DNA from 3 places in the Kitasatospora sp. NPDC058162 genome. Region 3 is predicted to be linked to each of the others. Evidence: riboswitches for the same ligand, from Rfam matches in the RefSeq annotation. Region 3 holds a riboswitch; each other region holds the start of a gene.

Region 1 (3,268 bases), 220 kb from region 3:
GAAGTTGACCCACCAGTCGGCCACCGCGGTCGGCGCGATGAACTGGTAGACGGCGAAGCCCAGCACCCACGGCAGCAGCATCAGCCAGCGGGACGGCGCCCGCTCGGAGAGGTCCCAGCCGTGCCGGCCGGCGCCGAAGAAGTAGTCCACCGCCAGCACCGCCAGCAGCGGCACGAAGACCGAGCCGATCAGGCCGAGGAAGTTGCTGTAGGTGTCGGTGAAGCGGTCGATCCGCAGCGCCAGCACGGTGGTCAGCACGCCGATCCCGCCGCTCAGCACCCGGCGGTCCACCCGCGGCAGCAGGTTCTGCAGCGACATCGCGGTCGAGTAGACGTTGGCGAAGGACTGGTCGGTCTCGCGCAGCACCAGCACCAGCAGGAACAGCCAGCCGGCCCAGACGCCGAGGAAGGAGTCGAAGATCCGGCTCGGGTCGCCGTCGGACTGCAGCAGCGCCATCAGGCCGAGCACGTAGCACCAGACCTGGGCGACGGTGTAGCCGGAGAAGCTGCCCCAGAAGGAGGAGCGCGGGGTGCGCGAGTGCCGGGTGTAGTCGGCGGCCATCGGGACGAAGGAGATCGACACCGCGATCATCGCGTCGGTGGCGCCCAGGAAGCCGTGCCAGTTGCCTGCGCCCGGGTCCGGCACGCCCTGCCGGCCCAGCTGGACGGTGAAGTACACCATCGCGACCCCGACCGCCGCGGCGACGAAGCGGCGCAGCACGGCGATCGAGCCCAGCGGCCAGATCGTCAGGACGGTGGTCAGCGCGCCCGCGAGCAGCACGAACAGCCAGCGGTAGCCGCCGGTGTGGGCGACGGTCTGCGCGCCCGCCGCGATGGTCAGCAGCTCGAACACGCCCCAGCCGACGCACTGGACGATGTTCAGCACGGTCGGCAGGTAGGACAGCCGGGTGCCGAACAGGCCGCGCAGGTTGGCCATCGCCGGGGCGCCGGTGCGGGCGCCGATCAGCGCGGCCACGCCGAGCATCGCGGTGCCGACCGCGGTGCCGGCCACGATCGCCGTCACCGCGGCGGCCAGCGACAGCTCGCTGCCCTTGGCGCCGAGCACGGTCGCGGCGGTGGAGAAGCCGATCAGGCTGACGCCGAGGTTCATCCAGAGCGCGAAGTGGTCCCGGAAGCGCAGGGTGCGCGGCGGCTCGGTGTCGAGGACCAGCGGCGCCTCGACGCGGTGGTCGACCAGCGCGGTGGCCGCGGCCGAACCGGCGGGGTGGTCGGGGAAATCCTTGGACGCGGGCGCGCCCGAAGAAGAGGATGGCGAAGCAGGCGGCATGGCCGATACTCCCTACGCCGGCATTACCCGGACAGGTTCCGGCGGTCAGCGCCCCCTCGACGGTCCGCCGGTCACTGGCCTGGCGTACGGTCGACATGCGCACTCTCAGCCTGGTCGGTCCAAGCTCCCGCGTGTCAGTTTGGAGCGACAGGCTAACCGGCACGGGTACGAACGCCAAAGGCCACGGGGTGCGCGGTCCGCATCGCGGGACGCCGGGCGGGGGTGGGGAGCCCCGGTCGTCGGCGGCGGCTAAGGATTCTTATGAGTTATTCAGAGGGGTCCTTACGGCAATCGAATCGCCGGTGCGAAAAACTATGGTCCTTGGTTCTGTCAGCTATGGAGGTCGTCCGTGAGCACCGAGCGCGAGGTTGGGCCCACCGGGCCGCAGGGGGAGCAGCCCGCGGGGGCTCCGGAGGCGGCGGGTGCCGCGTCCGACGGCACCGCTCAGGGCGGCCACAAGCCGACCATGGCCTTCAGCCGGGTGCCCGAGCCCAAGGCTGAGCCCGTGGCTGAGCCCGCCGACGGGTCCGCGGCTCCGGCCGCCGCCCCGGTCGACGGCGCTCCGGCCGACAGCGGGCACCAGCCGACCATGGCGTTCAGCCGGGTCCCGGAGCCGGCCGTCGAGCCCGCCGTGGCCGAGCCCGCCGCCGTCGAGCCCGCTGTCGTCGAGCCCGCCGTGGCCGAGGCCGCCCCGGTCGAGGGCGGGCACAAGCCCACCGTCGCCTTCACCAAGGTCCCCGCGCCGGAGGCCCCGGCCGCCCCCGCCGTCGAGGAGCCGGCCGTCGACCCGGTCACCGGCTACATCGACGCCCCGCCGCCGGTGCTGCCGCCCGCGCCGCCCGCCGCGCCCGCGCCGGCTCCGGTCGAGGCTCCGGCCCCGGCCGCCGCGCACGCCCCCGCCCCGGCCGCGCCCGCGCTGCCGCCGGGCACCCCGGGCACCAACCCGTACGCGACCCCGACCCACGGCGTGCCCGCCGCCGGCGCCCACGAGGGCTACGGCGTCCCGGCCGCCAACGCGCAGGAGCCGTACGGCGCTCCGGCCGCAGAGCCGTACGGCGCGCCCGCCGCGCACGCCCACCACCCCTTCGGCGCCGGTCAGCCGCTCGGCGGCTGGGGCGCCGGCCACGACGCCGCCTCCGGCGGCGCGGGCTACCCCGGCGGCCCGGGCGGTCCGCTCGGCTACCCGGGCGAGTACCCCGGTGGTCCGGGCGGCCCCGGCGGCCCGCGCAAGAAGCGCGGCGGCCTGGTCGCCCTGCTCGCGGCCGTCGCGCTGGTCGCCGGCATCGCGGGCGGTGCGGTCGGCGTGGTCGCCACCGACCACAACAACAGCAGCAACTCGGCGGACGACCACCGCAGCACCACCGTCCAGGCCAGCAACACCCAGAAGAACGAGCCGATCCCCGGGTCGATCGCCGCCATCGCCAAGACCGCGCTGCCCAGCGTCGTCACCATCAAGGCGCAGAACAGCAGCGAGTCGGGCACCGGTACCGGCTTCGTCTTCGACACCGAGGGCCACATCCTCACCAACAACCACGTGGTCGCGCCGGCCCTCAACGGCGGCAAACTGACCGTCAAGTTCGCCGACGGCACGTCCTACGGCGCCTCCGTGCTGGGCAACGCCGCGGGCTACGACGTGGCCGTGGTCAAGATCGACAACCCGCCGAAGAGCAAGCTGGCACCGCTGCCGCTGGCCGACTCCGACAAGGTCAACGTCGGCGACACCACCATCGCGATCGGTGCGCCGTACGGCCTGGAGTCCACCGTCACCAGCGGCATCGTCAGCGCCAAGGACCGTCCGGTCGCCTCCGGCGACGAGACCGGCTCGCAGGCCTCGTACATGAACGCCCTGCAGACCGACGCCTCGATCAACCCCGGCAACTCCGGCGGCCCGCTGCTCGACTCCAGCGGCGCGGTGATGGGCATCAACTCGGCGATCCAGTCCAACGCCTCCGCCAACGGCCGGGCCGGCAGCATCGGCCTG
Region 2 (3,268 bases), on a different contig from region 3:
CTGAGCCCGGGTCACCGCGGAGGCGAGCATCACCGCGGCGCAGCCCAGCTCCATCGCCAGCGCGACGTCGGAGGCGGTGCCGGCGCCGGCGTCCAGGATCACCGGGACGCCGGCGCCCTCCACGATCAGCTGGAAGTTGTGCGGGTTGCGGATGCCCAGCCCGGAGCCGATCGGCGAGCCCAGCGGCATGATCGCCGCGCAGCCGACGTCCTCCAGCTTGCGGGCCAGCACCGGGTCGTCGTTGGTGTACGGGAGCACCGTGAAGCCGTCGTCGACCAGCGTCTCGGCGGCGTCCAGCAGCTCGATCGGGTCCGGCAGCAGGGTGCGCTCGTCGGCGATCACCTCCAGCTTCACCCAGTCGGTGCCGAGCGCCTCGCGGGCCAGCCGGGCGGTCAGCACGGCCTCGCCGGCGGTGAAGCAGCCGGCCGTGTTGGGCAGCACCCGGATGCCGTTGCGGGTCAGCACGTCCAGGACGGAGCCCTGGGTGCCCGCGTCGACCCGGCGCATGGCCACGGTGGTCAGCTCGGTGCCGGAGGCGAGCAGGGCGCGCTCCAGGACCTCCAGGCTCGGCGCACCGCCGGTGCCCATGATGAGCCGGGAGGAGAAGGTCGTCCCGGCGATGGTCAGCAGGTCGTCGGCCATGGTTCAGCCTCCCTGGACGGCGGTCAGGATCTCGATCCGGTCGCCGCTGTCCAGCGTCGTCCCGGGCCACGAACTGCGCGGCACCACGGCCTCGTTGAGGGCGGCGGCGACACCGGTGTTGGCGGCGCTGACGGTGGCCACCAGTTCGGCGAGGGTGGTGGTGGCGGGCACCCGGCGGGGCTCGCCGTTGACGGTCAGGTCGATCTCGGTCAGGGCGATCTCGGTCATGCGGAGGCCTTCGCGACGGGGGATGCGGGGGAGAACCGGGTGGGCGCGAACGGCCTTGCCGGCTGGGGGACTTCGCCGGTCGCCAGGTAGTCGGCGAGCAGGTCGGCGGTCACCGGGGTGAGCAGGACGCCGTTGCGGTAGTGGCCGGTGGCGGCGACCAGTCCGGGCAGGTCGGTCGGGCCCAGCAGCGGGGCGTTGTCCGGCGAGCCGGGGCGCAGCCCGGCGGAGGTCTCGACGAGCGGGAGTTCGGTGATCCCCGGGACCAACTCGTGGGCGTCACGCAGGAGTTCGTACACCCCGCCGGCGGTGACGGTGGTGTCGTAGCCCTGCTCCTCGGTGGTCGCGCCGATCACCAGCTCGCCGTTCTCCCGCGGCACCAGGTACAGGTGCCGGCCGCGCACCACCGCGCGGACGTTGCGGGACAGGAACGGCCGGTAGGCCTCCGGGATCCGCAGCCGGACGATCTGCCCCTTCACCGGGCGCACCGCGGGCAGCACCCCCTCGGGCAGGCCGGGCAGCCGGTGGCTGTGCGGGCCGGCGGCGAGGACCACCTGCTCGGCGGCCACGGACTCCCCGTCGTCCAGCCGGGCGCCGACCGCGCGGCCGCCGTCGACCAGCAGCTCGACGGCCTCGGCCCGGTGCAGCCGGACGCCGGCCCGCTCGCAGGCGGCGACCAGGGCGGTGAGCAGCCGGCGCGGATCGACCTGGTGGTCGTCCGCGGCGTGCAGGCCGCCGCGCACCCCGGGGGCGAGCATCGGCTCCAGCCGGCGGGCCTCCCGGCCGGTCAGCCAGCTGGAGTCCAGGCCCAGCCGCTGGTGGAAGGCGTACAGTTCGCGCAGTTCCGCGCGGTCGTCGGAGTCCAGCGCGACGGCGATGGTGCCGCACCGGCGGTAGCCGGTGTCCAGGCCGCCGCTGGCCTCGGTGAGCTCGGCGGCGAAGCCCTCGTACCGCCGGTTGGAGGCCATCCCCAGGTGCAGCAGCGGCTCCTCGCCGTACTGCAGCTCGGTGACCGGGGCGAGCATCCCGGCGGCGACGCCGGCCGCCCCCCGGCCGTGGCCGGGGTCGACCACGATCACGTTCCGCAGCCCGCGCTGCGCGGCGCGCCAGGCGACGGCGAGGCCGATGACGCCCCCGCCGATCACCAGCACGTCGGCGCGGCTGCCCGATGGCATGCGTGACAAAGCTGCTCTTCTCCCTTCGCCGGTATGACCCGGATCAGGTTCGGACGGTCGCAGGCCGTGTCAGCCCGCCTCTCAGCCCGGTCCGCCGGGCTCCCGTGTGGTGCCACCACCTTAGACCGACCGGCACATGGTGGGCGGCGTCACGCCGCCCGGGCTGTCGCCTGGACTGCGTTGTCGTCGGTCGTCGCAGCTCCGCTGCTACTCCCTCCTCCGCCTTGCCAGACTCGGCCCGGACGCCGCTCCTTCCTCCACCCACCATGTGCCGGTCGGTCTTAACGCCGGGGGTCAGCCTGGCCGAAGGGCCGTGTGAGGGGTGAGACGGGCGCGGGGGCACCGGCGGCGCTGGGTACAGTGACGGGCGTGGCAGAGCTGAGCGGAACGGACCGGGTGGTCGTCGTCGTCGGAGCCGGGCTGGCCGGGGCGCAGTGCGCCCTGAGGCTGCGGCAGGGCGGCTGGCGGGGGCGGATCGTCCTGGTCGGCGAGGAGCGGCACGCGCCGTACGACCGGCCGCCGCTCTCCAAGGACGTGCTGCTCGGCAAGGCCGACGCCACCACCCTGGACATCGACTACGGGCAGCTCGGCATCGAGCTGCTCACCGGCCGCCGCGCCACCGGCCTGACCCCGGGCGTGCTGCACACCGACGGCGGCGACCTGCCGTACGACTCCCTGGTGATCGCCACCGGCGCCACCCCGCGCGCCCTGCCCGGGGCCGAGCGCGCGCACCTGCTGCACACCCTGGACGACGCCCTGGCGCTGCGCGCCCTGCTGCGCCCCGGGCTGCGGCTGGTGCTGGTCGGCGCGGGCTGGATCGGGGCCGAGGTGTCCACCGCCGCGCGCCAGGCCGGCTGCGCGGTGACCGTGGTCGAGGCCGGTCCGGCGCCGGTGCCGGGCGCGCTGCCGACCGAGGTCGGCTCGGCGATGGCCGCCTGGTACGCCGAGGCCGGGGTCGAGCTGCGCTGCGGGGTCGGCGTGGCCGCCGTCGAGCCGGGGGCGGTGCTGCTGGCCGACGGCTCCCACCTGCCGGCCGACGAGGTGGTGGTCGGCATCGGAGCCGGGCCCGCGACCGGCTGGCTGGCCGGTTCGGGCGTCGAGCTGGACGCCGCCGGCGCGGTCGTGGTGGACGGGCGGCTGCGCACCGGTCTGCCCGGGGTGTTCGCGGCCGGGGACTGCGTCAGCTACCCGTCGGCCCGCTCCGGCGCCCGGCTGGCCGTGCAGCA
Region 3 (3,268 bases):
GCCGCCCAAGCCTGACAGGCGCCCCGCCGCGGGGGAAGCTCCCATCGGACGAGTTGGTGTTGAATGCCCCTGGTCCTGGAGGTGGACGGGGCGGAGCCGACGGGCGGGGGCCCGGCGGCCGCGGCGGTGGTGACGGACGAAGGAGGACGGCAGCGGTGAAGGTGTTCCGGCTGGACGAACTGGACGCCGAGCGGGCGGCCAACGACGGTGCGTACCTGCGGTTCCTGCGCGAACCGCGGATGTCCGCCGGGCTGTACGCGCTCGCCCCCGGCGACACCGACACCCAGACCGCGCACGACCAGGACGAGATCTACCAGGTGATCAGCGGCCGCGCCGAGTTGACGGTCGGCGCCGAGACCACGACCGTCGGGCGCGGCACCGTGGTGTACGTCCCGGCCGGCACCCCGCACCGGTTCCACCACATCACCGAGGAACTGCGGGTGCTGGTGGTGTTCTCCCCGCCGGAGGACTGAGGACCGGCCCCACGGTCGTTATGGTCGTTCGCATGACCCGTAGCCTCACCGACGAGCTCTGGGCGTCGATCGAGCCGATCTACGCCGAGATCCTCGCCCACCCCTTCATCGGCGGCCTCACCGACGGCACCCTGCCGCGCGAGGCCTTCCGCCACTTCGTCGTCCAGGACTCGCACTACCTGCGCGACTACGCCCGCGCCCTCGCCGTCTGCGCCGCCAAGGCCCCCGGCGAGGCGGACGTCCGGGCCTTCGCCGACGACGCGGTCGGCGCGCTGGCCGCCGAGCAGGGCATGCACGCCGAGTTCCTGACCGCCTTCGGCGGCACCGCCGCCGAGGCCGCCGCCGAACCGGTGCTGCCGACCACCCGCGCCTACACCAGCTACCTGCTGGCCACCGTCTACGGCGGCTCCTTCGCCGAGGCGCTCGGCGCGGTGCTGCCGTGCTACTGGATCTACGCCCGGGTCGGCGAGGCACTGCTCGCCCAGGGCTCCCCCGACCCGCTGTACGCCAAGTGGATCGCCACCTACGGCGACGAGGCCTTCCAGTCCGTGGTCCGCCGGGTGCTGGCGCTCACCGACCGGCTCGGCGAGGAGCTCTCGGCGGCCGAACGCCGCCGGGTGGTCGAGCACTTCGGGACCACCTCGCGCTACGAGTGGATGTTCTGGGACGCCGCCTGGCGCGGGGAGCGCTGGCCGGTCTGATCCGGCACCCCCCGCCGTTTCTCGGGGGTCCCCCCGGGGGGTCGGATCGGGGTGATCTAGGGGTTCTCTCCGGGCCGTTGGCCCTCGTTACGGCGCCCGCGCCACCGTACGATCGAAGCATCGAAAGCAAGCGGGATGCGGTTACCGGACGGCGGCCGACCCGAGGGGAGAAGAGGAACCGACATGGCTGAGCTCTGGAAGTCGCTGCCCTCCTGGGTGCGCAACATCGTCATCCCGGTGCTGGTCCTGGTGCTGGCCTGGAACATCATCGCCTTCGTGTTCGGCGTGGTCGGCGCCCTGCTGAGCATCGTGATCAAGCTGCTGGTGGTCGTCGGCATCGCCGCCGCCGTGGTGATCCTGGTCAAGAAGGCCGCCAAGGGCTGACCCCGCTCCGCGCGCCGCGCGGAGCACTCCCGGAGGCCCGGCACCCCGTCCGCGGGGGCCGGGCCTCGGCCTTTTCCCCGGTCGGTTCCCCGCCGGTTCCCCACCGGTTCCGTTCGGAGACCGTCTGGACCTGCGGCGATCGGCTCGCTACGGTGTTGGGCGTCATGTGCAGGCAACACCGCCTGCGACGCGGGAGCTCGGAGCACCGGGCTGAGAGGGCGCTGACCGGACCGTCGACGGACGGACCGACGGCTGCGTCGACCGCAGGAACCTGGACCGGGTAATGCCGGCGTAGGGAGTAGAGGTCAGATGACCACGTTCGACGCACAGCCGCAGTCTGCCCAGAGCGCCCCCAGCAGCGAGCGCACGGGCTACCCGACCCCGGCCTGGCGCAAGGCCTACCGCGACGGATCCCGCCCCGACCTGCGGGTCCCGTTCCGCGAGGTGCAGCTCACCAACGGCCGGACCGTCCCGCTGTACGACACCTCCGGCCCGTACACCGACCCGGCGTACGAGCCCGACGTGCGCCGCGGCCTGCCCGCCCTGCGCGACTCCTGGATCCGCCTGCGCGGCGACGTCGAGGAGTACGACGGCCGCGAGGCGCGCCCCGAGGACGACGGGATCAAGCACACCTCCCCGCGCGGCGGCAACCTGCGCAACCTGGACGCCGTCTTCCCCGGCCGCCCGCGCCGCCCGCTGCGCGGCCGCGGTGGCGCCGCCGTCACCCAACTCGCTTACGCCAAGCGGGGCGTGGTGACGCCGGAGATGGAGTTCGTGGCGCTGCGCGAAGGCCTGGAGCCGGAGTTCGTCCGGGACGAGGTGGCCCGCGGCCGCGCCGTCATCCCGGTCAACGTGAACCACCCCGAGGTGGAGCCGGCCATCATCGGCACCAACTTCCTGGTGAAGATCAACGCCAACATCGGCAACTCCGCCGTCACCTCCTCGATCGAGGAGGAGGTGGAGAAGATGACCTGGGCCACCCGCTGGGGCGCCGACACCGTCATGGACCTCTCCACCGGCCGCAACATCCACACCACCCGCGAGTGGATCCTGCGCAACTCCCCCGTGCCGATCGGCACCGTGCCGCTCTACCAGGCCCTGGAGAAGGTCGACGGCAAGGCCGAGGAGCTGAGCTGGGAGGTCTACCGGGACACCATCATCGAGCAGTGCGAGCAGGGCGTCGACTACATGACCGTCCACGCCGGCGTGCTGCTGCGGTACGTCCCGCTCACCGCGCGCCGCAAGACCGGCATCGTCTCGCGCGGCGGCTCGATCATGGCCGCCTGGTGCCTGGCGCACCACCAGGAGAACTTCCTCTACACCAACTTCGAGGAACTCTGCGACATCCTCGCCGCCTACGACGTCACCTTCTCGCTCGGTGACGGCCTGCGCCCCGGCTCCATCGCCGACGCCAACGACGAGGCCCAGTTCGCCGAACTGCAGACCCTCGGCGAGCTCGGCCGGATCGCCCGCGAGCGCGACGTCCAGGTGATGATCGAGGGCCCGGGCCACGTCCCGATGAACAAGATCAAGGAGAACATGGATCTCCAGAAGGAGATCTGCGACGAGGCGCCGTTCTACACCCTCGGCCCCCTCACCACCGACGTCGCCCCCGGCTACGACCACATCACCTCGGGCATCGGCGCCGCCATGATCGCCTGGTGGGGCACCGCGATGCTCTGCTACGTCACGCCCAAGGAGCACCTGGGC

The links. Region 3 has a riboswitch for thiamine pyrophosphate ahead of thiC (phosphomethylpyrimidine synthase ThiC). Riboswitches for the same ligand answer to the same signal wherever they lie in the genome.
Region 1: it holds a riboswitch for thiamine pyrophosphate, as region 3 does, so the genes downstream of both, ACFVXG_RS10885 (purine-cytosine permease family protein) here and thiC (phosphomethylpyrimidine synthase ThiC) in region 3, are expected to answer to the same signal.
Region 2: it holds a riboswitch for thiamine pyrophosphate, as region 3 does, so the genes downstream of both, thiO (glycine oxidase ThiO) here and thiC (phosphomethylpyrimidine synthase ThiC) in region 3, are expected to answer to the same signal.

What each region holds. Positions count from the first base shown of each region.
Region 1 covers NZ_JBHVUS010000004.1:388,623-391,890, forward strand. The annotation lists gene ACFVXG_RS10885 (purine-cytosine permease family protein) at 1-1,287, opposite strand, end outside; TPP riboswitch at 1,280-1,428, opposite strand; gene ACFVXG_RS10890 (S1C family serine protease) at 1,637-3,268, shown strand, end outside.
Region 2 covers NZ_JBHVUS010000035.1:9,974-13,241, reverse strand. The annotation lists gene ACFVXG_RS37330 (thiazole synthase) at 1-642, opposite strand, end outside; gene thiS (sulfur carrier protein ThiS) at 646-870, opposite strand; gene thiO (glycine oxidase ThiO) at 867-2,042, opposite strand; TPP riboswitch at 2,046-2,158, opposite strand; gene ACFVXG_RS37315 (NAD(P)/FAD-dependent oxidoreductase) at 2,412-3,268, shown strand, end outside.
Region 3 covers NZ_JBHVUS010000004.1:172,438-175,705, reverse strand. The annotation lists gene ACFVXG_RS09935 (cupin domain-containing protein) at 156-473, shown strand; gene tenA (thiaminase II) at 506-1,174, shown strand; gene ACFVXG_RS09925 (DUF5326 family protein) at 1,358-1,558, shown strand; TPP riboswitch at 1,738-1,873, shown strand; gene thiC (phosphomethylpyrimidine synthase ThiC) at 1,868-3,268, shown strand, end outside.